Regions from separate parts of the Bradyrhizobium sp. A11 genome, predicted to be linked through region 1. Evidence: predicted binding sites of a transcription regulator. Region 1 holds the regulator's gene; each other region holds the start of a gene.
What was found. The regulator LexA, encoded in region 1, represses DNA repair genes until DNA is damaged. The targets are predictions, from matches to a motif close to TGTTCNNNNTGTGTTCNG.
Positions count from the first base shown of each region.

Region 2: the regulator LexA is predicted to act here: its motif matches at 2,053-2,070, upstream of WI560_RS02495 (DNA recombination protein RmuC).
Region 3: the regulator LexA is predicted to act here: its motif matches at 2,575-2,592, upstream of WI560_RS09670 (putative DNA modification/repair radical SAM protein).

Region 1 covers NZ_CP149509.1:3,117,883-3,122,282, reverse strand. Annotated here, with positions in the region: gene WI560_RS14385 (HAD family hydrolase) at 1-275, shown strand, start outside; gene WI560_RS14380 (hypothetical protein) at 440-646, shown strand; gene glp (gephyrin-like molybdotransferase Glp) at 855-2,066, shown strand; gene lexA (transcriptional repressor LexA) at 2,242-2,943, shown strand; gene WI560_RS14365 (hypothetical protein) at 3,101-3,247, shown strand; gene WI560_RS14360 (hypothetical protein) at 3,335-3,769, shown strand; gene WI560_RS14355 (ComEC/Rec2 family competence protein) at 3,777-4,400, opposite strand, start outside.
Region 2 covers NZ_CP149509.1:548,842-553,241, reverse strand. Annotated here, with positions in the region: gene truA (tRNA pseudouridine(38-40) synthase TruA) at 1-219, opposite strand, end outside; gene fmt (methionyl-tRNA formyltransferase) at 339-1,262, opposite strand; gene def (peptide deformylase) at 1,403-1,930, opposite strand; gene WI560_RS02495 (DNA recombination protein RmuC) at 2,102-3,301, shown strand; gene WI560_RS02490 (MFS transporter) at 3,441-4,400, shown strand, end outside.
Region 3 covers NZ_CP149509.1:2,093,890-2,098,289, reverse strand. Annotated here, with positions in the region: gene WI560_RS09685 (error-prone DNA polymerase) at 1-236, opposite strand, end outside; gene WI560_RS09680 (DNA polymerase Y family protein) at 233-1,825, opposite strand; gene WI560_RS09675 (ImuA family protein) at 1,722-2,510, opposite strand; gene WI560_RS09670 (putative DNA modification/repair radical SAM protein) at 2,673-3,908, shown strand; gene WI560_RS09665 (UdgX family uracil-DNA binding protein) at 3,908-4,400, shown strand, end outside.

The DNA.
Region 1 (4,400 bases):
CCAATCGGCCGCATGTTGATTATTTCTCGAAGGAATATGCCGATCTGCTCGGCCATTTCCGCGAGTTGTACCTGTCATCCAGCATCGGCCTGCGCAAACCGGACGCAGACGCTTTCGACCATGTCGTCGCGGCGATCGGCGTGCCGGCCGAGCGCATCGTGTTCTTCGACGATCTCGAAGAGAACATCGAGGGCGCGCGGGCGCGCGGATTGACGGCGGTGCACGTGACATCGCCGCGCGACGTCGGGAACGCATTGAAGGCGTTGGGCATTTGATCCCGGCCCCTGATCAGAAGGAGCCCACTGCAAACCGCGTCCGGAACTAAACAAAATCTGTGGAACCCGCCCCCTTTGTGCATTTTTATACAGAGTTCCCGGAACGGAATACCACCCTTCGGACTCATGAGTCCGTTGGGACTTCTACATTGGGACTGATCGACGTGCTGGGCAAAACCTACCTCACCAAGCAAGCCTCTCTGTTGCTTGAGTTCGCCAGAACCACCTCGGATTCCGAGCTTTCCGCCAAGCTGATCAGCAAGGCTGCGGACCTGAAATCGCAGGCCGATCCGCTCCCCGACAAGGACCAAGGCCCCAAACCTCCCGACGTCGCATGGGACATCAGCCCGGACGATCCCACGGCACCTTGAACACATGAGCGGGGCGCGCTGGCCAGCTCAGTGTTGGCCAGGGTCATGCCGGCCGTTTCGCCTTTAGAATCACGTGTGCGAACTTGCACTTGCTCGATCTCGGAGAGCACGCAGGATAGATCATCCTGCGTGCTGCTTTGCCTCGCGTCTGCAGTCAGCTAGAACTCTCGCCGCCCCATTGAACGATGTGCGAGCAGGAGTTTCGCCCGTGGCCCTGATGCCGGTTTCCGACGCCCTTGCTGCGGTGCTGGCAGGTGCAGAGCCGCTGCCTGAACAGATGGTTTCGCTCGACGAGGCCTATCACCGCGTGCTCGCGCATGACGTCGCGGCGCGCCGCACGCAGCCGCCGCAGGCGATGTCGGCGATGGACGGCTACGCCGTGCGCGCGGCCGATGCGGCAACGGTCGATTCCCGGCTGACGGTGATCGGCGAGATCGCAGCCGGCCGTCCTTTCACGAGAGCGGTTGGCGCCGGCGAAGCCGTGCGGATCTTCACCGGCGGCGTCATCCCGGACGGAGCGGACGCGGTCGTGATCCAGGAGGACACTGTCGCGGACGGCAACAGCGTCACCATCAAGGAAGCCGCGATCGCCGGACGGCACGTCCGCCCGGCCGGCGTCGATTTCCGCGAGGGTGACGTGCTCCTGCGCAAGGGAACCCGCCTGACGGAGCGCGATCTCGCGCTTGCAGCGGCGATGAATCATCCCGACCTCGCGGTATGCAGCCGTCCCAAGGTTGCGATCCTCGCCACCGGCGACGAGCTGGTGAGGCCGGGCACCACGCCCGGGCACGGCCAGATCGTCTATTCCAACGGCTACGCCCTGCACGCGCTCGCCCGCAGCGAGGGCGCCGAGACCATCGACCTCGGTGTCGCCGCCGACACGCTGCAGGCCACCTCCGCCGGTATCCGCCGCGCCCGCGAGTGCGGTGCTGACATCCTGATCACGACCGGCGGCGCATCGGTCGGCGACCATGATCTGGTCCAGCAGGCGCTGCGGGGCGAAGGCATCTCGATGGCGTTCTGGAAGATCGCGATCCGGCCCGGCAAGCCGATGATGCACGGACGGCTCGGAGCGATGCGCGTGATCGGCCTGCCCGGCAATCCCGTGTCGTCCTACGTGTGCGCATTCCTGTTCATGGTGCCGTTGATTCGCGCCTTGTCGGGCCGTTCAGTGATTCATCATCGCCGCGAGCGCGCCGTGCTGGGCAAGGATCTCGGCGCCAACGACCAGCGCGAGGATTATCTGCGCGCGCGCCTGGAACTGCGCGACGATGGTGCGCAAGTCGCCGTTCCCGTCAGCCATCAGGATTCCTCTCTGCTTGCGAATCTTGCTGCGGCACAGGTACTTCTCGTGCGCGCACCGTTCGCGCCGAAGGCCGAGGCGGGCAGCCCTTGCGAGGTGCTGCGTCTCCCCGTCTGAGTGCACGGCCACACGCATTCCGCGAGATCGCCGCCGTTCACGGTAAATTAAGCAGTTGCGGAACATGTATCGAACATATAGTGTCCGTTCATGATTTGTTTCGAGCATGTAGCGACTTATCGCTGAACTCATCGTCTCGGAATCGAACGACATCAACCGGGGGACTTTGGTCGAGATGTTAACTCGCAAACAATACGAGCTTCTGAGGTTCATCAGCGAACGTTTGAAGGAAAGCGGTGTGCCGCCCTCCTTCGACGAGATGAAGGATGCGCTCGACCTGCGCTCGAAGTCGGGCATCCACCGCCTGATCACCGCGCTCGAGGAGCGTGGCTTCATCCGCCGCCTGCCCAACCGCGCACGCGCCATCGAAGTGATCAAGCTGCCCGAGCTCCAGGCTGCCGCCGGCGCCCGGCGCGGCTTCACGCCGAGCGTCATCGAGGGCAATCTCGGCAAGGTTCGCACGAGCTCCAGCCCCTCCATGGACGAGGGTGAGCGGCCGGTGGCGGTGCCCGTGATGGGCCGTATCGCGGCCGGCACGCCGATCGAGGCGTTGCAGACCCGCAGCCACACCATCAGCGTGCCGCCCGACATGCTCGGCTCGGGCGAGCACTACGCGCTCGAAGTGCGCGGCGATTCCATGGTGGAAGCCGGCATCCTCGACGGCGACATGGCGCTGATCCAGCGCAACGAGAGCGCCGATACCGGCGACATCGTGGTGGCGCTGATCGACGACGAGGAGGCCACGCTCAAGCGCTTCCGCCGCCGCGGCGCCTCGATCGCACTCGAGCCGGCCAATGCCGCTTATGAGGTGCGCATCCTGCCGCCGAACCGCGTGAAGATTCAGGGCAAGCTGATCGGGCTTTACCGGAAGTACTGATACCGAGCATCAAGCGCCGGGCGCGCTTCGGCAATCGCATTTGAATTTTGCAGAGGTCGTCATGCCCGGGCTTGTCCCGGGCATCCACGTTCATTGTGCTGCGTGGAAGGCGTGGATGGCCGGGACAAGCCCGGCCATGACGCTGTGGAGGCGGCTGGTGACCATCGCCACACGCGATAGCCCTGCGCGTGCCGGCAGCGCCGATACGCCGGCCAAATGCAAGGATGCGATGTTTGTTCCTATCGAATCCGGGAAAGATAATGTGATCGCGCGCTGCGGACGCGAGCCGCAGATTTGCCCATAACCAAGCAGAGCGTTGCAGGCTTCCACTCTGATTGAGGCCTGCGCCTCGACGAGACGCGGGTCGCTATCTTCGCATGAGGAGCACCCGATGTGTGACTACAGCCTGCATGCCGTCGCAACGCGTCCCGCCGAAGTCGGCGAGACGATCGTCACGACAACCTTCCGCGGCACCTCGACGCGCGGCTTCGCCTCCGAAGCCGATCTCTCCGTTGCGGTCTGCCTGCTGCCGGGGACGGAGCTCGCCTTCGCCGACAACGTCCGTTACGACAACCGCTGGATCTGGACGCGCACCGTCAACTCCCGCGTCGGCAAGTTCGGCAAGATCGATCCGCACATTCCCGATCGCCATCACGACGCGATCGAATTTCCTGACGGCAAATACGTGCTGGTGACTCAGCTGGTCGAAGGCCAGCGCGCAACCGTGCTGCAGCTGCCGGTGACGCAGCCGGTCGGCGAGCGCGAGCACAAGCCTGAGATCATCGCCGACAGTCGGCCGCCGGTCACGCGCCTGCCGATCGGCTGATCAAAGCTCAGTCCTCGGCCTGAAGATCGGCCTCCGACGGCGTTGCGTCGCGGACGCGCGGAGCCGCCTTCGGCATGAGGGCTCCTTCGAAATCGCCCTCGCCGGCGACTGCCGGCGACCAGGGGCGGTTTGCACCTCTCGCCTTGACCGCCTCAACCGCAAATCCGTCGCCATGCCGTGTCAACGCCAGCGCGCCCTGGCGAGCGAGCCGCTGCCGATCCACCACCATCGCCGCGCAATCGGGCGGCGCGGGCCGCGACGTCACCACCAGCGCGGCGCGGCTGCAATCGTCCGCCAGCGCTTCGATGCGCGAGGCCAGCGCGACCAGGCGTCCATCGGCGAGCGGCGTCACGCAGCCGGCCTCGTCGCACGACACTCCCTCGGCCAACGTGCTGCTGGCGGCATCGCGCGGATCGGCGTCGGCCGCCAGCCATTCCTTCAGCAGGAAACTGTCCTTGCCCGCCCTGATCAGGTGCAGACGCCCGTCCCCGCCCCGCACCGCGACGCTGGCGCCGTCCCCGGCAATCAGGACATCAGGCTGCCGTGCCGATAGGCCCCAGGCGATGGACGCCAGCAGCACCACGGCACCGCACCAGCGCAAGGGCGTGCGCAACAGACCCATCAGGATGAT
Region 2 (4,400 bases), 2.6 Mb from region 1:
GCCCGGCGGAAACTGCTTGTCGACGTCGACATGCGCGACCTGGCCGCGCGCGTGCACGCCGGCATCGGTGCGGCCGGCGCCATGCACCCGCAGATCCGACCCCGTCATCGCCTTCACGGCCGCTTCCAGCGCACCCTGCACCGAGGGCAGCGTGTCCTGCACCTGCCAGCCGAAGAACGGCGCGCCGTCATATTCGATGGTGAGCTTGTAGCGGGGCATCTTATCCAGTTTCACTGTCATTGCCCGCGAAGGCAGGCAATCCAGTACTCCGCAGCCTATCCGTTCAGCCGAGAAGCCTCGGCGTACTGGATACCCCGCCTTAGCGGGGTATGACAGTGTCAGGTGAATTTGGCTCCCGCCTTCAACGGCGCGCCGCGCAGGAAGTCCGCGGCCTGCATCCGGCCCTTGCCCTCGCGCTGGAGCTCGACGATGCGGATCGCGCCCTCGCCGCAGGCGATGGTGAGTTGATCGTCGAGCACCGCGCCCGGCTCGCCCGCGCCTTGCGCCAGCTGACAGCGCAGGATCTTGATCCGTGCGTTCTCCAGCTCGGCCCAGGCGCCGGGAAACGGCGACAGGCCGTGAATGTGGCGCAGCACCTCGCGCGCCGGCTTGCGCCAGTCGATCCGCGCCTCGGCCTTGTCGATCTTGGCGGCATAGGTGACGCCGTCCTCGCTCTGCTTCCTGAGCTGGAGCCCGCCGCGATCGAGCGCGGCCATCGCCCGCACCATCAGATCGGCACCGAGACGCGAGAGCCGATCGTGCAGCTCCGCCGCCGTCATGTTGTCCGTGATCGCGAGCCGCTCGGCCATGGCGACGTCGCCGGTATCGAGACCGACATCCATCTTCATCACCATCACGCCGCTCTCGGCATCGCCGGCCATGATCGCGCGGTTGATCGGCGCCGCGCCGCGCCAGCGCGGCAGCAGCGAGGCATGCAGATTGTAGCAGCCGAGCTTCGGCGCATCGAGGATCGCCTGCGGCAGGATCATGCCGTAGGCGACAACGACGGCGGCATCCGCCTCGAACGCACTGAACTCATCGAGCGCCTCCTGGGTCTTCAGCGTCTTCGGCGTCAGCACGGGCACGCCGAGCTTTCGCGCGGCCTCCTCGACCGGGGTCGGCTGCAATTGCAGCCCGCGCCGCCCGCCCGGCTTCGGCGCACGGGTGTAGACCGCCACGATCTCGTGGCCATGCGCGACCAGCTCGAGCAGCGTCGGCACGGAGAAATCGGGCGTGCCCATGAAGATCAGGCGGAGGGGCATGTGACGAGACAATCCTCGAACAACGAGCAAGGTACTCGTCATGGCCGGGCTTGTCCCGGCCATCCACGTTCTTCCTGCTCGGAGCGGCAAAGAACGTGGATGCCCGGCACAAAGCCGGGCATGACGGCGGAGGACGTGGCCTACTCGCCGGCCCGCTTGGCGGCCTTCTCGAACTTCTTCATGACGCGGTCGCGCTTGAGCTTGGAGAGATAATCGACGAACAGCACGCCGTTGAGATGGTCGATCTCGTGCTGGATGCAGGTGGCGTAGAGGCCCTCGGCGTCCTCCTCGTGCACCTTGCCGTCGAGATCGGTGAAGCGCACGCGCACCTTCGCCGGGCGCTCGACCTCCTCGTAATATTCGGGGATCGAGAGGCAGCCTTCCTCGTAAGTCGACAGCTCCTCGGAGGCGGCGATGATCTCGGGGTTGATGAAGACGCGGGGCAGCGGCTTGGTCTCGCCGTTCTCGTCGCGCTTGGCGAGGTCCATGGTGATCAGCCGGAGCGGCTGCGCGACCTGGATCGCGGCGAGGCCGATGCCGGGCGCGTCGTACATGGTCTCGAACATGTCGTCGGCAAGCTTGCGGATCTCGGCCGTGACCTTTTCGATCGGCTTGGAGACCAGGCGCAGCTGCTTGTCGGGCAGGATGATGATTTCTCTGAGGGCCATGGCCGCGATTTAAGCCCCATGCCCGATGCGGTCAATGCAGCCAGGAACCGTGTTAACCCCTCGCTAACCATAAAACTTCAGGTTTCGTTAACCATAAAAATTAACGGAGCATTCACCATAGATGTTCGCTATTCGTTCGTATGCCCGGGCGAATCGGCTAGAAGGGTCGGCATGAACGACATCATTTTCATGCTCGGCGACTGGCCGGTGCGCGTCGTGGACGCGCTGATCGGCTTCGGCGCCCTGGTTCTCATCCTGCTGGTGGTGATTGCGGTCGTGATCGCGCGGTCCGGGCGGCGCGGCGCGGAACTCGCCATGGCGCACGCGATCCGGGCCGACGAGCTCGAGGAGCGTCTGAGCGAGGTGCTGCGGGCCCAGAGCGAATCCTCCGGCCGGGTCGACGCCATGACCCAGGCGCTGGCCGGCCGCCAGGCCGAGATGGCACGCGCGGTCAACGAGCGGCTGGATTCGGTGACGCATCGTGTCGGCCAGTCCATGGAACATTCGACCCGCAACACCATGGAGAGCCTGCGCGCGCTGCACGAGCGGCTCGGCATCATCGACAGCGCGCACAAGAATCTCACCGACCTCACCACCCAAGTGACCACCTTGCGCGACGTGCTCTCCAACAAGCAGTCGCGCGGCGCCTTCGGTCAGGCGCGGATGGAGGCGATCGTCCAGGACGGTCTCCCCAAAGGCTCCTACGAGTTCCAGTTCACGCTCTCGACCGGCAAGAGGCCGGACTGCGTCGTGTTCCTGCCCGACCAGCGCCCGCTCTGCATCGACGCCAAATTTCCGCTGGAGGCGATGACGGCACTGCACGATGCCCGCACCGACGAGGAGAAGCGCCTCGCCACGCAGCGGCTGCGCGGCGACGTGATGAAGCATGTCAGCGACATCGCCGAAAAATATCTCGTCGCCGGCGAGACCCAGGAGATGGCGCTGATGTTCGTGCCGTCGGAATCGGTCTACGCCGAAATCCATGACGGTTTCGACGACGTGATTCAGAAGGCCTATCGCGCCCGCGTCGTGCTGGTCTCGCCCTCGCTTCTGATGCTTGCGATCCAGGTGATGCAGCAGATCATGAAGGATGCGCGCATGCGCGATGCCGCCGACCAGATCCGCACCGAGGTGATCAAGCTCGGCGACGATCTCGGCCGGCTGCGCGACCGCGTGCTGAAGCTGCAGAAGCATTTCGCCGACGTGAACGAGGACGTCCGCCAGGTGCTGATCTCCGCCGACAAGATCGAGAAGCGCGCGGGACGCATCGAGGAGCTCGATTTCAGCAAGAGCGACGCCCCGGAGGGACCGCGGCTGGTGGCGACGGCCGCAGGCGAGCTGTTTCCGCGCAAGCTCCAGGCGGGGGAGTGAGATTATGTCGTCATGGCCGGGTTTGTCCCGGCCATCCACGGCTTTCCGGCGACACTAGAACGTGGATGCCCGGGACAAGCCCGGGCATGACGAGCTTTGTGGCAGAGGCAGCGCCCCCAGAATCTGCTAACACCACCCCATGACTGCACCCGACGCGACTTCGCCCGCTGCCGCTCCTGCAACCTCCTGGCGCGACAGCCTTGCCGTTTACCTGCAGCCGCGGGTGCTGATCGTGCTGTTTCTCGGCTTCTCCTCAGGGCTGCCGCTGGCGCTGTCGGGCTCGACGCTGCTGGTGTGGATGGCCGAGGCGGGGGTCGATCTCGGAACGATCGGGCTGTTTGCACTGGTTGGAACGCCGTACACGCTCAAGTTCCTCTGGGCGCCTCTGGTCGATGCCCTGCATGTCCCGTTCTTCACGCGCAGCTTCGGCCGCCGGCGTGGATGGCTGGTGTTCTCGCAATTGCTGCTGATCGGCGCGATCCTGCTGCTGGCACTGACCGATCCGGCGCGCTCGCCGCTGTTCGTCGCGCTTGGTGCGCTCTTGGTTGCGACGATGTCCGCGACGCAGGACATCGTGGTCGACGCCTTCCGCGTCGAGAGCCTGCCCGAAAGCGAGCAGGCCGCCGGCATGGCGGCCTATGTCGCCGCCTATCGCATCGGCATGCTGATATCGACCGCGGGCGCCTTGTTCATCGTCACCGGCTTCGAAGCGATCGTCCCCCGTGGCGCCGCCTGGATGTGGGGCTATGTGGTGATGGCGGCGCTGGTGCTGATCGGCACGGCGACGGCCCTGGCCGCCACCGAGCCCGCACAATCCGGACGCGCCGAAGCCGCCACGCGGGACGAGGACGCGCTCACGCGGGTGTTCCATGCGGCGCTGGGCGCGTTCTCGGAATTCCTGCGACGCAAGGAAGCATGGGTCGTGCTCGCCTTCGTCGTGCTGTTCAAGTTCACCGACGCGTTTTCCGGCAACATGACCGTGCCGTTCGTGATCGACATCGGCTTCACGCGGAACGACTATGCCGTGATCGTCAAGGGCGTCGGCATCGTGGCGACCTTGGCCGGCGGCTTTGCCGGCGGCTTCGTGGCCCGGCGCTAT
Region 3 (4,400 bases), 1.0 Mb from region 1:
CCATCGATGAAGACGATGCGCGCGCCGATCAGGAGCTTCGGCTTGTGCAGCACCTTGTCATTGTCGAGCTCCTTGTAGGCCCGCACCACGCCCGCGAGCGTGTTGTGATCGGCGATGCCGATTGCGGGAATACCGAGCGCGCTGGCCTGATGCACATAGGCGCGCGGATCCGAGCCGCCGCGCAGGAAGGAGAAGTTGGTGGTGATGCCGATCTCGGCATAAGCGGGCATATTCATGCGAAGAGACCGTGCACATACCAGCCGGGCGAGGCGGGCTTGCCGTCGCCATCGAACACCTCCCCCTCGTAAAGTCCGTCGCGAAAGATCCAGAAGCGCCGGCCCTCGGCATCCTCGATGCGGAAATAATCTCGGGTCAGCTGCTTGCCGTCCTGCCGCCACCATTCCATCGCGATGCGCTCGGGCCCCTCCACCCGCACCACGGCATGCAGCGCGCGGCGCCAGGTGAATTGATGCGGCGGACCATCCGGCACGGCTGCGAACGGCACCTTGATCGGCTCCGGCTTGTCGAACAGCCTTAAGGGACGCAGCGGCGGCTCGCTCTCGATCCGCGCGGGCCATTCGGCCTGCATGGCGGCAGCAAGATGATGCTGCGCCGGGGCGGCCATCACTGCACATTCGGGAATATGGGTATCCTCAGGCAGGTGCACGACGACGCGTTTTCCCCCGATGCGCGCGGCGATGCGGTCGATCAGCGCGGCGAGCTCGTCATTGTCGTGGACATGGGCGTCGAGATCGCGCTGCTCCTGCACCACGATCTCGGTGCGGCTCGCCGACAGGCGCACCATGTCGAAGCCGAAGCCGGGATCGAGCGGATCGGCGAGCGCATCGAGACGCTCGCGGAACAGGCGGTCGATTACCGCGCTTTTCGTCACGGGACGTCCGGTCTCGACCATGATCGCGCGCACCACGCCGTCGGTGCGGAAGAAGGCGGCCTCCAGCCGGCGCGCGCCTTTGCCCTGCTTCTCCATGGACGCGATCAACGTGTCGGCCAGGCGCGACAGTGTCATCGCGATCATGGTGTCGGTTGCGATCGGCTCGGCGAAGCGCTTCTCGACGATGTAGTCGGGCAGCGGCTTGCGCGGGCTGATCGGCGCATCGCCCTGCCCCAGCGCATGCGCGAGCAGCGTGGAGAACCGGGCGCCGAACCGCGCCGTGATCTCGCTTCGTGTGCGCGAGGCGACGTCGCCGATGGTCTTCAGGCCGGCGCGGCGCAAGCCAGTGGTGATGGCTTCGCCCGCACCGAGCGCGGACACCGGAAACCGCTCGATCGCCGCCGCCTCGCCGCCATCGGCGACGATGCTGCCGGAAGCCTGCCGCGTCAGCGTACGCGCGCAGACCGACGTGCCGGCGATCGCCGCACCGACGGCAAAGCCCTGCCGGCCGAGCGCACGAACCAGCGTCGTGAGCAGCGCAACCTCGCCGCCGAACAGATGCGCGCAGCCGGTGATGTCGAGGAACAGCCCGTGCGGCGGATCGAGCGCCACCAGCGGCGTGAAGCGGTCGCACCAATCGGCGATATCGCTGAGCGTCTTGGCATCGGCCGCGACATCGGCGTCGAACACTTTCAAGTCCGGACACATCGCCCGTGCATTGGCCAAGGGTTGGCCGATGTACAGGCCGAGGCGCTCGGCGGTCTCGTCCAGCGCATGGATCACCAGCGCATTGTTGTCCTTGATGACGACGATGCTCGGATGCGTGGATTCACCCAGTCCGGCGCTGCCAAGGAACCGCTGAATCCGGTCGATGGGCAGACGCGGCAGCCACAGGCTGAGAATACGTCGACGGCTCACTGAACTGGCACTCATCACAATTCCATTCCATGATCCACCGGCCGCAGGGGCCATGACGATTGCGCAAGAGCTCAGCATCGAAGCGCGGCGCGCCCCAAACGCTCCACACAGGTCCCGGCGGCGAATGCGCCGCGCGCAGCATCCATCGCGTCTCCGCGGTGGAGGGTAGCGGTTGCGCGGCCATGCGCAGCATCAGGCCGGTGACGCCGGAGCCTTGCGCGGCCAGCGTCAGCTTGCGGCTCGCCACCAGATCGAACTGCCTGGTCTCGCCCCAGAGCTCGAGCACGACGGCGCCCAGCGCGTCGCAGGCAAGCGCATCGGCCGAGGTTCGCAGCGCGCTCTCGACATCGGCGGCGCGGACCATCACCACGCGGCGCGGATCGAGGCCGAGCTCTTTGAGCCCGCTCATCGATAGCGCGCCGGTTTCTATTTCCGAAAAATCCTGCCGCACCCACAGCAGCGGCTTGCGTGCCGTCACGCGCCCCGCAAGCCCCATCACAAAACCCGTTGCGGCCACGCCCTGGCGCCCCTCGCAAAACACCTCGTGGATCGCCGCACGCGCGAGCCCGCCCTTCAGCGCGTCGTCGATCCCGCTGTGGCCGAGCGCCACCCGATCGTGCTGATGCACGATCTCCGCCGTCTCGATGCGCTCGATCTGGCCGCGCAAGATCGCAAGCGCGCTCATACGTGCGCCGCTCATGCTCGCCGCTCCTTCAGGAATTGGTGCCGTGGCCTTCAAAAGAAGAACCAGCGGCTGGCTCATTTGTTCATGATATGTTCTAATATAAAGCTAACGGCGCGCGGAGAGTCAATCGAATTGGCGCGCTTTCGGATTCATCAGCGGAATCAATGGGATTTAGACATGGACGTGCAACGTAAGCTGGAGATCCTGGCCGATGCCGCCAAGTATGACGCGTCCTGCGCCTCCAGCGGCACCGAGAAGCGGGATTCAAGCGACGGCAAGGGCATGGGCTCGACCGCGCCCGGCATGGGCATCTGCCATTCCTATGCGCCGGACGGACGCTGCATCTCCCTGCTCAAGGTGCTGCTGACCAACGCCTGCAATTACGACTGTCTCTATTGCATCAACCGCGCCTCCTCGAACGTGCCGCGCGCCCGCTTCACCATCGAGGAGGTGGTCAAGCTGACGCTCGACTTCTACCGGCGCAATTACATCGAGGGCCTGTTCCTCTCCTCCGGCATCATCCGCAGCCCCGACTACACCATGGAGCAGGTGGTGAGCGTCGCGCGAAAGCTGCGCGAGGAGCATCACTTCCGCGGCTACATCCACCTGAAGACCATTCCCGAGGCCGACGATACGCTGATCGCGGAAGCCGGCAAATATGCCGACCGCCTCTCCATCAACATCGAGATGCCGCAGGAAACCAGCCTGCAGCAATTCGCGCCCGAGAAGGACGTGCGCGCGATCCGCCGCACCATGGGCCGGCTGCGGCTGAAGCTTGACGAGGCCGAGGAGAACCGCGCAACGAGAACGAAGGCCAAGCCGCAGCGCTTCGCGCCGGCCGGCCAGAGCACGCAGATGATCGTCGGCGCCGACAGCGCCTCCGACCACACCATTCTCCACACCAGTTCAAATCTCTACGGCTCATACAAGTTGAGGCGGGTCTACTATTCCGCCTTCAGCCCGATCCCGGACGCCAGCCGCGCCTTGCCGCTGGTGCAGCCGCCCTTGCTGCGCGAGCACCGGCTCTACCAGGCCGACTGGCTGATGCGGTTCTACGGCTTCGATGTCGCGGAGATCGTCGACGACAGCGCGATGCTGCCGCTCGAGATTGATCCAAAGCTCGCCTGGGCGCTGCGTCACCGCGACCGCTTTCCGCTCGACGTCAACCGCGCCAGCCGTGAGGAGCTGCTGCGCGTGCCGGGCTTCGGCACCAAGGCGGTCGAACGCATCATCGCGGCGCGGCGCACCACCACCATCCGCCTCGCCGATCTCGCGCGGCTGCATGTGCCCCGCAACAAGGCGATGCCGTTCATCGTCCTCAGCGATCACCGGCCGTCGCCACACCATCTTGACGACGCGCGGCTGATCGAACGGTTCAAACCGAAGGCAACGCAACTGGGGTTTGGCTTCTGATGCAGTACATCATCCTCGATACCGAAACCGATTTCGACGGCTGGCGCAAAGCCGCGCGCAGCCTCGTGCTTCACCACGTGCCGCCCAGCGATGTCACCTGGACCGTGCAAGGCGGTGAAGCAGACTTGTTCGCCCCGCCCGCGCCATCACCGATCCTCGAGGTGAACGACAGCACCTTCACCGTGTCAGGCAAATTCATCGAGCTTGCGAAAGCAGCGATCCTGCACCGCGATCCCGAGCGCTTCGCCATCCTCTATCGGCTGCTGTTTCGGCTGAAGGACAATCACGATCTCGTCGAGGTTGCGACCGACCCTGACGTTGCGCAAGTCACCGCCATGGCGAGAGCGGTCCATCGCGACGAGCACAAGATGCATGCCTTCGTGCGCTTCCGCGAGATCGGCAGGGAACGCGAGGCGCATTACGTCGCCTGGTTCGAGCCGGAGCATCACATCGTCGAGCTCGCCGCGCCGTTCTTCGCAAAACGCTTTGCCG